3 regions of the Burkholderia sp. AW49-1 genome follow, and region 3 is predicted to be linked to each of the others. Evidence: predicted binding sites of a transcription regulator. Region 3 holds the regulator's gene; each other region holds the start of a gene.
The links. The regulator FliA, encoded in region 3, starts transcription of late flagellar genes. The targets are predictions, from matches to a motif close to CTAAAGTTTNNNNNNNNNNNGCCGNTA.

Region 1 (4,059 bases), on a different contig from region 3:
CAGCGAGCGGATGTCGTTCATCTTCAAGACGCTGCACGTCGTGCGCGTGGTCGACAAGAAGCGCAACACGCTCGTCTACCTGACCTACAGCGACCGCATCGTCAGCGGCAGCCCGAAGAACGCCGTGACCGCAGTGCCGATGCCGGCCGGCACGACGATTCCGGTCAAGTAAGCCCGCGCCGGCCGGGCACTCGAACGATACACTGTCGATTCGACCGCCCGCACGCCCGACCATGTCCGCCTCCCGCCTTCTTCCGGACTCCGCACGTTACTGGCGCACGCCGCTGCTGCCGGACGCGGACCTGCTCACGGCGACCTATCGCGACCATACGTTCGCGCCGCACTGGCACGACGCGTACACGATTCCCGTGATCCTCGAGGGCGCGGAGCGCTACACCTGCCGCGGCAGCGGCCATGTCGCCGATACGGGCACCGTGCCCGTGATCAATCCCGGCGAAGTGCACACGGGCTCGCGCGCGACCGACGAAGGCTGGTGCTATCGCGTGAGCTACGTGCCGGTCGACTACATTCGCGCGCTCGCGAGCGCGATCGCGGGGCGCCCGCAGGATGCGCCATGGTTCCCGTCCGACGTGATCCGCGACGCCGATCTCGCCGCACGGCTCGCGCTGGCTCACCGGATGATGGAGGCCGGCAGCGAGTGCATGTCGCGGTCTTATCCGCACGAGCAGCCGGCCGCCGACGCTCCGGCCGCCGCGGCACCGCGCGTGTACGATCCGCTCGCCGCCGAAACGGCGATGCTCGATGCATTGTCGACACTGATCGTACGCCATGCCGACGCGCGGTTGCGGCCGGCGGCGCTCGCGGCCGACGAGCCGCGCGTCGATGCGATGCGCGAGAGGCTCGCCGCCGATCTCATGTGCACGGTCACGCTCGACGACGTCGCACAGGCCGCCGGCCTGTCGCCGTTCCACGCAGCGCGCCTGTTCACCCGGACGATCGGGATGCCGCCGCATGCGTGGCGCAACCAGCTGCGGCTGCAACGCGCGCTTGCGCCGTTGCGCGCGGGCGTGTCGATCGCCGACGTCGCCGCGGCCAGCGGCTTCGTCGACCAGAGTCACTTCTCCCGGCATTTCAAGCGGATGTTCGGCGTGCCGCCCGGACGCTGGCAAGCGCGCTGACGCCTCCTCGCCCTGCATTCGACAATACGCGGCAAGTGGCACGCAGGTTGCACCGCGTGCGCAAGAACGTACAAGCCGCCACGGGCAGCGCACCGCTATCCTGCATTTCATGGAGACGCGCCCTGTGAAACCTTCCCCCACACCTTCATCCCCGCCCCGCCACCCGCTCAACGAATGGCTCGACGGCGCACGCGACACGATCCCGATGATGATCGGCGCGGCGCCGTTCGGCGTGATCTTCGGCACGCTGGTCGGCGGCGGCCCGCTCGCCGCATGGCACGGCGCGCTGATGTCGCTCGCGGTGTTCGCGGGCTCCGCGCAATTCATCGCGCTCGGCCTCATCGCCGGCAGCGCGAGCTTCGTCGTCGTACTCGCGACGACGCTGATCGTGAACCTGCGTCACCTGCTGTACAGCGCGACGCTCGCGCCGTACGTCGCGCACCTGCCGCTGCGCTGGCGCGCGACGCTCGGCGCGCTGATGACCGACGAGGTGTTCGCGGTCGCCTATGCGCACTACCGGCACTTCCCGCCCGGTGCGATCGGCCCCCACTACTTCTTCGGCTCAGGCCTCGCGATGTACCTGAACTGGCAGGTCTGGACGCTCGCGGGCATCGGTTTCGGCGCGGCCTTCCCGGGCCTCCAGTCGCTCGGCCTCGATTTCGCGATGGCGGCGACCTTCATCGCGATCGTCGTTCCGCAACTCGGCACGCTGCGCTATTTCGCGGCCGCCGCGACGGCCGGCACGCTCGCGTACTTCTGGCAGGGCTGGCCGTACAAGCTCGGGCTGCTGGGCGCGGTCGCCGCCGGCGTCGCGGTCGGCGTCGCGCTGACGCTGCGGCGCGAGCGTTCGCGCACCGCCTCACGCACGGAGACCGCATCGTGAGCTACGCGCTGCTGATCCTCGGGATGGCCGTGATCACCTATGCGATCCGGACGACGCTGTTCCTGTTCGGCGAGCGGCTGACCTTCCCGCCGCTCGTGCGGACCGCGCTCGGCTTCGTGCCCGTCACCGTGCTGACCGCGATCATCGTGCCGATGACCGTCTCGCCGCACGGCGGCACGGCCGAACTGACCTGGCGCAATCCGCAGCTTGTCGGCGCGCTCGCCGCCGTGCTGGTATCGGCGACGACACGCCGGCCGCTCGTGACGATCGCGGTCGGGCTCGCGGTGTTCTTCTTCTGGCAAGGGATCGTGATGCCGCATTGGCTGCCGGCCTGAGCGAACGTCGCCCGCCCACGCTCAAGTTTTCTCCCGGCGCGCCGATATCGGGTAGGAAGACCCGCCATCGGCCTCGGCGCGAACCGGTCCGTCGACGCTGCGCCCGCACCGGTGCGCGGTGTCGGCCGCCGGCCCGCGCGGGCCGCCATCGAGACGACTCATGGGCCAGATCACCCTTTCCCTCAAGGACGACACGCTTGCGTCCCTGCGCAAGGACTACGACGCATTCGTGCGCGTGTCGCTGAAACTCGACCCGCAGTTCGCGACGCCGTCGTTCGAGGATTTCCTGCGCGCCAAGCTGCTCGACAACATGGTGCCGCTGACCGAGCATGCCGTGCAGCGGATGCTCGAAGGCGGCCAGTACGCGTGGGCGAAGCGCACGCTCGACAAGGAATTTCCGGACGTCGTCGCGATCCTGATGCGACAGGCCGGCGAATTCGGCTTCGGCTTCGCGTCGCGCTCCGAATGGACACCCGACGAGCTCGCGAAGGCGTGCCGTGACTGGGCCAAGGCGATCGTCGCCGAAGCACAGGGCGACGCGTCGCTCGTCGATCCGCTCGCCGCGCAGATCAAGAGCGCGGTGCACGACATCCAGGCGCTCGAGGAAATGATGCAGACGCCCGCATGGCGGCTTGCGGAATCGCTGCGCCAGCGCGTCTACGAGGCGAAGCTCGCGTGCGAGATGAGCGTCGGCAGCGCCGCGCGCGACAAGCTCGGCGAACTGCGCGGCCTGCTGCGGCTCGGGCTCGCGCACGGTTCGTTCCAGAAACAGGAAGCGCAGCAGATCATGGAATACCTGCGGCTGCTGAAGCCCGAGATCTTCGTCGACGAGCCGTACGACGTTTTCGCGCGGCTTGCCGCGTGGCTGCGCAGCGTATTCACGCCGTCCGCCGCGCGATCGGCGCACGGACCGGGGCAGGAACAGCACCGGCCATGACGGCCCGCGTCCACGCATGAAGAACGGCCCGGTCCGCGCGAAGCGAACCGGGCCGCCGATCGATCGCCGTCACGACGCGCCGTCCGGGGCGAACGTCGTGCGACGTCGGGGGGCCGCTTACTGCGCGGCACCCGAGGCCGATGCACCGCCCTGCACGCCGGCCGACGCGCCGCCTTCGACCGCCTCGTCGCCCACCTTCGACTTTGCCGTGCCGGCATGATGCTTGGCCGACTTCGCCGCATGCTTCGCGTGCTTCTTGGCCGAGTGGACCGACGACGATGCCGTATCCTTCGCGCCGTCGGCTGCCGCACCGACCGCGTCGGTCGCGCCGCCGACCGCATTGCCCGACGCGTTCGCGCCGGCACCACCCTGCATGCCTGCACCTGCGCCAGCCCCTGCCGCCGGCGCCTGCGCCTGCACGCCGGCACCTGCGGTGCCCTGGGCCGCGACACCCGTCTGCGCGAATGCGGCCGAAGTGGCGAACGCCGTCAGCGCGGCACCGATCAGCATCGTACGAATCTTGGACATGACAATCCTCCTCAAGAAGTTGTGGGCGCGGACCGCGTCGATGCGATCCGTCGCGTCCCCTGCCGCAACGCGCAGCAGGTACGACGAAAGACCCGCGGGCCGCACGTCCGGTTCTCGAATCTCTCAGACTGTTACCCACCGTTTCATTTGCTGACGAATCGCTCACAGTCCTTAACAACTGCGGCGCGCGGGCCTGCACGAGCGTCCGCACTCGCGCGCCGGCCGTCGGTGCCGTAT
Region 2 (4,059 bases), on a different contig from region 3:
TGAGCGTCAGCCGCGTGCGCCATGCGATCCCGTCGCCTGCGTCGTCGCCGCCGCGCGACGCGTGGCCGCCCGGATCGTCGGGCTCGATCGTCCAGTCGAGCCGCGCGCCGGGCCATGCCTCGCCCGCCCAGCGGAACTGATCGGTCGCGAGCGCATCGAGTTGCTGCCGCACGATCGGCACGGCGGCCGGATGCACGGGGGCCGGTGCCTGCGCCTGCGGATCGGCGGACGCGGCGGCCAGGTCGGCGCGCGCGGGCGTCCAGCGTGTGTCGGGGCGGTCGCCGAGCGAGTTGGTCGTCGCGGCCGTCGCCGACGCCGCACCTTGCCGAGCGGCGGCAGCCGCGTTCTGGGCAAGCTCGCGCGGCATTGCACCGCCCGACGCGGGCGCGCCCGGCTGCGTGGCCGTTCGCGCCGCCGTCGGCAGCGGCAGGCGCTGTGCGAGCAGTTCGTCGAGCACGTCGGGCGCATCGCGCTGCGCGGCATCCGGGGCGGGCTGCACCGGCGCGGCCGTGAGGCGCGCCTGCGGTTCGCGCATCAGCGCGGCGAGCGGGCGCTGGCCGGCCAGCCACTGCGCGAGATGGGATTCGTAAAAGAGGCCGCTTTCGCTCACGGCCTGCGCGAGCGCCGCACGCAGCGCCGCGACGGGCGGCGCGGCCGCCGCATCGCGCACAGCCACGACGTCGGAGGCCGGCGTTGCGGTGGAAAACGCGGCGGCGGACGCCGCCGGACCGGCGGCCTCCTGCTCGTCCGGCGGCACGGCCGCCGCCGTGCTCAGCAACACGGCAGGATCGGCCAGCAGCGGCGTGCGCCCGGCGACCACGGGCGTCGCGACGCCGCCCGAGCGCGAGATCGCGTCGAGCACGAGCGCGACATCGGACAACGCCGTCTGCGCGGATGCCGGCGGCGGCGCCGGCGGGGCCCCGGCCGAAGACGGCGACGGCGCGCCGGCGCCCGGCGTGCCGACCTGCGCAGTCGCGCCGCCGGCGGGTGCCGTCACGGGGCCGGTCAGCAGGCTGTCGAGGCGACTCGCCAGCAGGGCGGCCGCAACGGAGTCGATACCGGTCATGATCGGAGCCTGCTCACCTCAGCGACATCGTTGCGAAGCCGGGCATGCGGCAGCCGCCGCCCCGGAAAACGGGCACTACCCGCGAGCGCGGTAGAGATCGGTCAATACCTGGGTCGAGCGCCGCGCCTCGAACAGCGCGGACAGCCGTGCGACTTCCGGGCTCGCGAGATCGCGGATCGCGGCGTCGTCGGCGAGGATGCGGCGAATCAGCTCGAGCTTGCGGCCGAGGTCCGCCTGGTCGAGCGCGACGCCCGGATGGGCTTCCTTCAGCCCGTCGACGAGACGCAGGAATTCGGCCTGCAACTCCGGCAGCGCGCTCCACTGTGCGCCGCGCGCCGCGGACAGCATGCGGCCCGACACGGCCGCAAGCGCCTCGTAGCGAGCGAAGTATTCGGCCTTGAGATTCATCGCGCCGCGCCCGCCGCCTGTTGCGCGGCCATGCGCGCGACTTCCGGCGCGATGCCCGTCCACGCTTCCTCGAGCGTCGCGAGCAACCCGTCGACCTCGACCAGCATCGCGTCGCTGGCATGCATGTTGGCTTCCAGCAGGCGCCGGCCGATATACGTGTACAGCGCGTCGAGGCGCCCAGCGATCTGGCCGCCCGCGTCGCGGTTCAGCGACGCCTGCAGGCCGCTCTCGACGATCCCGATCGCCTTGCCGATCGCTTCGCCGCGTGCGGGTACGTTGCCCTGCTGCAGGTGCATGCGCGCGAGCGCGATGGCCTGGCGCGCGCCCTGGTACAGCATCGCGATCAGCCGGTGCGGGGAGGCGCCCATCACCCCCGTCTCGACGCCGACACGCGCGTACGCACTGGCTCCAGCGTGTCCTGGGGAAAACATGCGCTTCTCCTTGTGATGCGTTGGCTATGCGGTAGCCGCCGCCCTGCAATGCATGACGCGGCCTTGTTCCAGAGTTATCGGAAGGGAATTGAAAAGCTTTAGGCGCACGACCCGCCTGCCGGACCGGCCGGCCGCCCGCGGATGCCCGTCGCCGGCTGGCCGCCCCCGGTCGGCGGTCGCGTCACACGGACATCTGCATGATGTCGTTGTACGCGCTCACGAGCTTGTTGCGAACCTGGAGCCCGAACTGGAAACCGATGTTGGCCTTCTGCATGTCGACCATCACGTCGTTCAGCGACACGTTCGCCGCGCCGACCTCGAACGCCTGCGCCTCGCCGAGCGCGTGCTTCTGGTCGCCGCTGATCTTGTCGAGCGACGCCTTCATCGCGCTCGCGAACGTGCCGGCCGTCGCCGCGCCCGAACCGGCGAGCGCCGCCGTCGGGCTCGCGACGCCGCCGCTCGCCTGCGCGGCCATCGCCTGCATCTGTTGCAACACCGAACCGATTCCGCTGACGTTGGCAGCCATGCTGTCCCCAGACATATAGAGAGAAGAGACCCGGACGCACCGGGCGGCCCGGCGGCGCCGCACGATGCGCACCATGCCGGATCGCGAAAAAGGATAGCAGCGCGGCGCGCGCCAAAGCCGCGAAAGTACGGGGGAAACCCCGCTCTTTTCGGTCGATCGGAGTCGGGCCCCGGTCCCGATAATCGCATCGTGTCATTGTCCGTCCGCTCGTCCGAGCGGCTCAGTCGTCCCGCTCCGGAGAAATTCCACGCATGGATTCGCAGGCCAACTCGCTGATCAACCCCGACGCCCGCACGGGCCTCGCCAGCCCGGTGCCAGGCGCCACCGCGGCCGCTGCGTTGCCGGGAGCAGGCGGCGCCGGCGCGGACTTCGGGTTCGGCGGCTTCGCGGAACGCATCCCCGGCATCACGCGGATGAAGGGCAACCCGAAACTGCCGTTCGTGATCGCCGTCGCGCTCGCCATCGCCGCGATCACCGCGCTCGTGCTGTGGAGCCGCACGCCCGACTATCGCGTGCTGTACAGCAACCTGTCGGACCGCGACGGCGGCGCGATCATTACCGCGCTCCAGCAGGCAAACGTTCCCTACAAGTTCGCCGACGCCGGCGGCGCGATCCTCGTGCCGTCGAACCAGGTGCACGAAACGCGCCTGAAGCTCGCCGCGATGGGCCTGCCCAAGGGCGGCTCGGTCGGCTTCGAGCTGATGGACAACCAGAAATTCGGCATCAGCCAGTTCGCCGAGCAGGTGAACTACCAGCGTGCGCTCGAAGGCGAGCTGCAACGCACGATCGAGTCGATCAACGCCGTGAAGACGGCGCGCGTGCATCTCGCGATCCCGAAGCCGTCGGTGTTCGTGCGCGACAAGGAAGCGCCGAGCGCGTCGGTGTTCGTCGATCTCTACCCGGGCCGCGTGCTCGACGAGGGCCAGGTGCAGGCGATCACGCGGATGGTGTCGTCCGGCGTGCCCGACATGCCCGCCAAGAACGTGACGATCGTCGACCAGGACGGCAACCTGCTGACCCAGACCGCGTCGGCCACCGGCCTCGACGCGAGCCAGCTCAAGTATGTGCAGCAAGTCGAGCACAACACGCAGAAGCGCATCGACGCGATCCTCGCGCCGATCTTCGGCACCGGTAACGCGCGCTCGCAGGTCAGCGCGGACATCGATTTCTCGAAGCTCGAGCAGACCTCGGAAAGCTACGGCCCGAACGGATCGCCGCAGCAGACCGCGATCCGCAGCCAGCAGACCAGCAGCGCGACCGAACTCGCGCAGGGCGGCGCATCGGGCGTGCCGGGTGCGCTGTCGAACACGCCGCCGCAGCCGGCTTCCGCGCCGATCGTCGCCGGCAACGGCCAGAGCGGGCCGCAGTCGATGCCCGTCAGCGACCGCAAGGACCAGACGACCAACTACGAGCTCGACAAGACGATCCGCCACGTCGAACAGCCGATGGGCAACGTGAAGCGGCTGTCGGTAGCCGTCGTCGTCAACTACCAGCCGGTCGCCGACGCGAAGGGCCACGTGACGATGCAGCCGCTGCCGCCCGCGAAGCTCGCGCAGATCGAGCAACTCGTGAAGGACGCGATGGGCTACGACGAGAAGCGCGGCGACTCGGTGAACGTCGTGAACAGC
Region 3 (4,059 bases):
TCGTGGTTGATCACGTGGTAGTTGCCGGTCGCCGTCACGAAGATGTCGGCCTTGTCGGCGGCATATTCCATCGTCACGACGCGGTAGCCTTCCATCGCCGCCTGCAGCGCGCAGATCGGGTCGATTTCGGTGACCCACACCGTCGCGCCCAGGCCGCGCAGCGATTGCGCGCAACCCTTGCCCACGTCGCCGTAGCCCGCGACGACCGCGACCTTGCCCGCGATCATCACGTCGGTCGCGCGCTTGATGCCGTCGACGAGCGACTCGCGGCAGCCGTACAGGTTGTCGAACTTCGACTTCGTGACCGAGTCGTTCACGTTGAACGCCGGGAACGGCAGGCGGCCGTCCTTTTCCATCTGGTACAGGCGATGCACGCCGGTCGTGGTTTCTTCGGTCACGCCCTTGATGTGCGCGAGGCGCGTCGAGTACCAGGTCGGATCGGCGTCGAGGTGCTTCGCGATCGACTTGAAGAGCGCGACTTCTTCCTCGTTGGTCGGCTTCGCGATCACCGAACGGTCCTTCTCGGCCTTCGAGCCGAGGATCAGCAGCAGCGTTGCGTCGCCGCCGTCGTCCAGGATCATGTTCGCGAATTCGCCGTTCGGCCATTCGAAGATGCGGTGCGAGAATTCCCAGTATTCGTCGAGCGACTCGCCCTTGAACGCGAACACCGGCGTGCCGGCTTCGACGATCGCGGCAGCGGCGTGGTCCTGCGTCGAGAAGATGTTGCACGACGCCCAGCGGACATCGGCGCCGAGCGCCTTCAGCGTCTCGATCAGCACGCCGGTCTGGATCGTCATGTGCAGCGAACCTGCGATGCGCGCGCCCTTCAGCGGCTGCTGCGCCTTGTATTCGTCGCGGATCTGCACGAGGCCCGGCATTTCGGTCTCGGCGATGTTCAGCTCCTTGCGGCCCCAGCCGGCAAGCGCCATGTCGGCGACGATGTAATCCTTGGAAGCTTGCGAATCGATAATGGCGTTCATCACGCCCTCCTTTCTAAAAAAGTTCTAGAAATTGGTGACGTGAGCGCCGTTCAGGAAGCGGGGCCGGCGCGAATGTTGCCGCACGGCTGCTTGGTGAAGCTTTCCGAGCCTGGCGGACGCAGGATGGTCCGTCGCAACGCTCCTCGGAAAACGGGAGGGATTGTAGCAAATCGGCGCGGGAAATGCGCGCCGCGCGCCGCGCGCGGCGTCGACGCGCGCGGGCGTTATGAAAGGGTCAGTTCTCGGCGCCGACCCATGCCTGTTCGCGCAACCGCGCGCGCAGGCGCGCGACGGCCTGGCTGTGCAGCTGGCACACGCGCGACTCGCTGACCTCGAGCACCGCGCCGATCTCGCGCAGGTTCAGCCCACGCTCGTAGTACAGCGACATCAGCAGTTTCTCGCGCTCGGGCAGCCGCTCGATCGCTTCGACGAGCGCCTCGCGCAGGTGTTCGTCGAGCAGCGACGACAGCGGATCGGCGTGATCGACGCGATAGCGGTCGAGGAACGGCTCGTCGTCGGCCGCGCGATCGAAATCCTCGTAGTAGATGAGCTGGCTGCCGTGCAAGTCCTGCAGCATCCCCTGGTATTCGTCGAGCGGCATCTTCAGGTGCTGCGCGATCTCGGCCTCGCTCGCCGAGCGGCCGAGCTGCTGCTCGACCTGGTGCACCGCGTACTCGACCTCGCGCGACGTCTTGCGCAAGCTGCGCGGCAGCCAGTCGTTGCTGCGCAGCTCGTCGAGCATCGCGCCACGGATGCGCTGGGTCGCGTAGGTCTCGAACTGCGCACCCTGGTCTTCCTTGTAGCGGCCGGCCGCGTCCATCAGCCCGATCATGCCGGCCTGGATCAGGTCGTCGAGATCGACGCTCGCCGGCATCTTCGCGACGAGCTGCAGCCCCAGGCGCCGCACGAGCGGCGCGTATTGCGCGAGCACGTCGGCCTGGGTCATCTTTCCTTGAGCGTTGTACATCATGGCTCTCTCCTTCCGGTGGCGCTCACGCGGCGTGTGCCGCACCCGCCTCGTACGACGGCTTGCCGCCCGCATGCACGGCGCGGCCGGCGCCCGATCGCGGGCGCATCGGCCAGTACAGCAGGTCGGCGGCGATCTGCCGGTAATCGCGCGCGGCAACCGACGACGGGAACGCGTCGACCGCGGTATGCATCAGCTCGCGCGCATGCTCGACGAGCGGATCGGCGCTCACGCAGCCGGCGTCGGCGATCGACACCGTCAGGTAGCGGCTCGCGACGCCCGCGAGGTTGTCGAATGCGGTCCTGGCGTCGGCGTGGCTGCCGACATGATTGGTCAGCACGCGGAACTGCGCGACCGCGTGCGCGAAATGCAGGCGCTTCATGCACGCGTACGCCTCGGTGATCGCTTGCGCGGCGACCCGCGTGACGATCAGCACGTCGTGCGCCTCGCGCGCGAGCGGGGAGAACGTGCCGTCTGCACCGAGCTGCGCGTCGACCAGCACGATGTCGGCCTGGCCGTCGATGAAGTCGCTCAGTTGCGAATCGCTGTAGCCGTCCCGCGCGGCCGCGCACAGGCCGAACCCGGCGGCGACGCGCGTGCGTTCGCCGTCGCGCAGCCAGGCGCCCGCGAGCGTCGCCGTGGCCGAATGCACGTCGGCGCGCTCGTCGACGACGAGCACGTCCTTGCCGAGCGCGGTCAGCGCCGCCGCGACGTTCACGACGGTCGTCGTGCAGCCGACGCCCGCCGGCCCGCCCGTCACCGCGACGATGCGCGACGCGCGCCCGGCCAGCAGGCGCCGCAGCCCTTCGGCCTGATCGATGATCCGTTTATCCAAATCGCACCTCGTGCAGCTCGGCGGTGGAACGTGCGGTCAGTGCGGAAAGCAGCGTCGGCATGTCCTCGTCTTGCGGCACGAAGGGCGAGCCGTCGCGCGGCACACAGAACGCGCTCTTCAGCAGGAACCGGGTCGATGCGACGTACAGGTTTTCCGGCACTTTCTGGCCGGTCGACACGTAATGGACCGGCAGCTTGTAGCGGATCACCGTGTCGAGCACGCCGCCGAGGTGGGTCGCCTCGTCGAGCTTGGTCAGGATGCAGCCGGCGAGATCGGGATACTCGGCCGCGCTGCGGTAGGCCTGGACGACCTCGTTGAGCGTGTCGCCGTGGCTCGTCGCGTTCAGCAGCAGCAGGCGCTGCACCGGCGCGTTCGCGCCGTGCAGCATCGCGATCTGGTCGGACAGCGCGCGGTCGCGCTGGCTCATGCCGATCGTGTCGATCAGCACGATGTGCTTGTTGCGCAGCTCGGACAGTGCGAGCTCGAGATCGCCCGCATCCTTCACCGCGTGCACGGGCACGCCGAGGATCTTGCCGAAGATGCGCAGCTGCTCGTGGCCGCCGATCCGGTAGCTGTCGGTGGTCAGGAGCGCGACCTTGCTCGCGCCGAAGCGCATCACGCAGCGCGCGGCGAGCTTCGCCGTGGTGGTCGTCTTGCCGACGCCGGTCGGCCCCATCAGCGCGAACACGCCGCCGCGCTCCATCAGCGCGTCTTCGCTCTCGAGCACCGGCAGGTTCGCCGCGAGCACCGACTGCGCCCATTCGGCGGCCTGCTCGAAGGTCTGCGCGTCGTCGCCGGACGGCAGGTTGTCGACCAGCATGCGCACCAGTTGCGCGGAGAAGCCGGCCGAGAACAGGTGCCTGGTCAGCGCGCCGTGCACCGGGCTGCGGCGCTGGCGGTCGTGCCACATCAGGCTGTCGAACTGCTCTTCCATCATCCCGCGCATCGCGCCGAGCTCGTGCATCACCGTGTCGTTGACGATGCTCTCGATGCGCGTCTTCACCGCGTCGGCCACCGCGGCCGCTGCTTCCGCGGACAGGCGCGTGCGTTCGGCCGGCTTCGCGGCGCCCGCTTCGCTCTGGCGGTTCGTGGACGCGGTGGCCGACGGCATCCGGCGTTCGGCGTCGCGCACGATGTCGCGCGCCCAGCCAGCCGGCGTCGCGGGCGCGGCGTCCTGCTGCGCGCGCGCCGGCGCTTGCGGCGCGGCCGGTGCGGCCTGCGTGCGGGCGATCAGCGCTTCGCGCTGCTGGGTCAGGCGCTTCGCGTGCTCGACGAGC

Region 1: ACV22W_RS25315 (DUF4088 family protein) is a predicted target of FliA. The motif match lies at 2,378-2,404, and genes of this name have one in related genera.
Region 2: fliS (flagellar export chaperone FliS) is a predicted target of FliA. The motif match lies at 1,981-2,007, and genes of this name have one in related genera.

The regions. Positions count from the first base shown of each region.
Region 1 covers NZ_JBSAXF010000021.1:27,341-31,399, reverse strand. The annotation lists gene ACV22W_RS25335 (CreA family protein) at 1-172, shown strand, start outside; gene ACV22W_RS25330 (AraC family transcriptional regulator) at 234-1,139, shown strand; gene ACV22W_RS25325 (AzlC family ABC transporter permease) at 1,249-2,022, shown strand; gene ACV22W_RS25320 (AzlD domain-containing protein) at 2,019-2,357, shown strand; gene ACV22W_RS25315 (DUF4088 family protein) at 2,518-3,294, shown strand; gene ACV22W_RS25310 (hypothetical protein) at 3,412-3,822, opposite strand.
Region 2 covers NZ_JBSAXF010000013.1:109,285-113,343, reverse strand. The annotation lists gene fliK (flagellar hook-length control protein FliK) at 1-1,066, opposite strand, end outside; gene ACV22W_RS20590 (flagellar protein FliT) at 1,142-1,474, opposite strand; gene fliS (flagellar export chaperone FliS) at 1,471-1,905, opposite strand; gene fliE (flagellar hook-basal body complex protein FliE) at 2,087-2,431, opposite strand; gene fliF (flagellar basal-body MS-ring/collar protein FliF) at 2,683-4,059, shown strand, end outside.
Region 3 covers NZ_JBSAXF010000008.1:189,861-193,919, reverse strand. The annotation lists gene ahcY (adenosylhomocysteinase) at 1-980, opposite strand, end outside; S-adenosyl-L-homocysteine riboswitch at 1,015-1,131, opposite strand; gene ACV22W_RS15380 (RNA polymerase sigma factor FliA) at 1,216-1,950, opposite strand; gene ACV22W_RS15375 (nucleotide-binding protein) at 1,973-2,782, opposite strand; gene flhF (flagellar biosynthesis protein FlhF) at 2,775-4,059, opposite strand, start outside.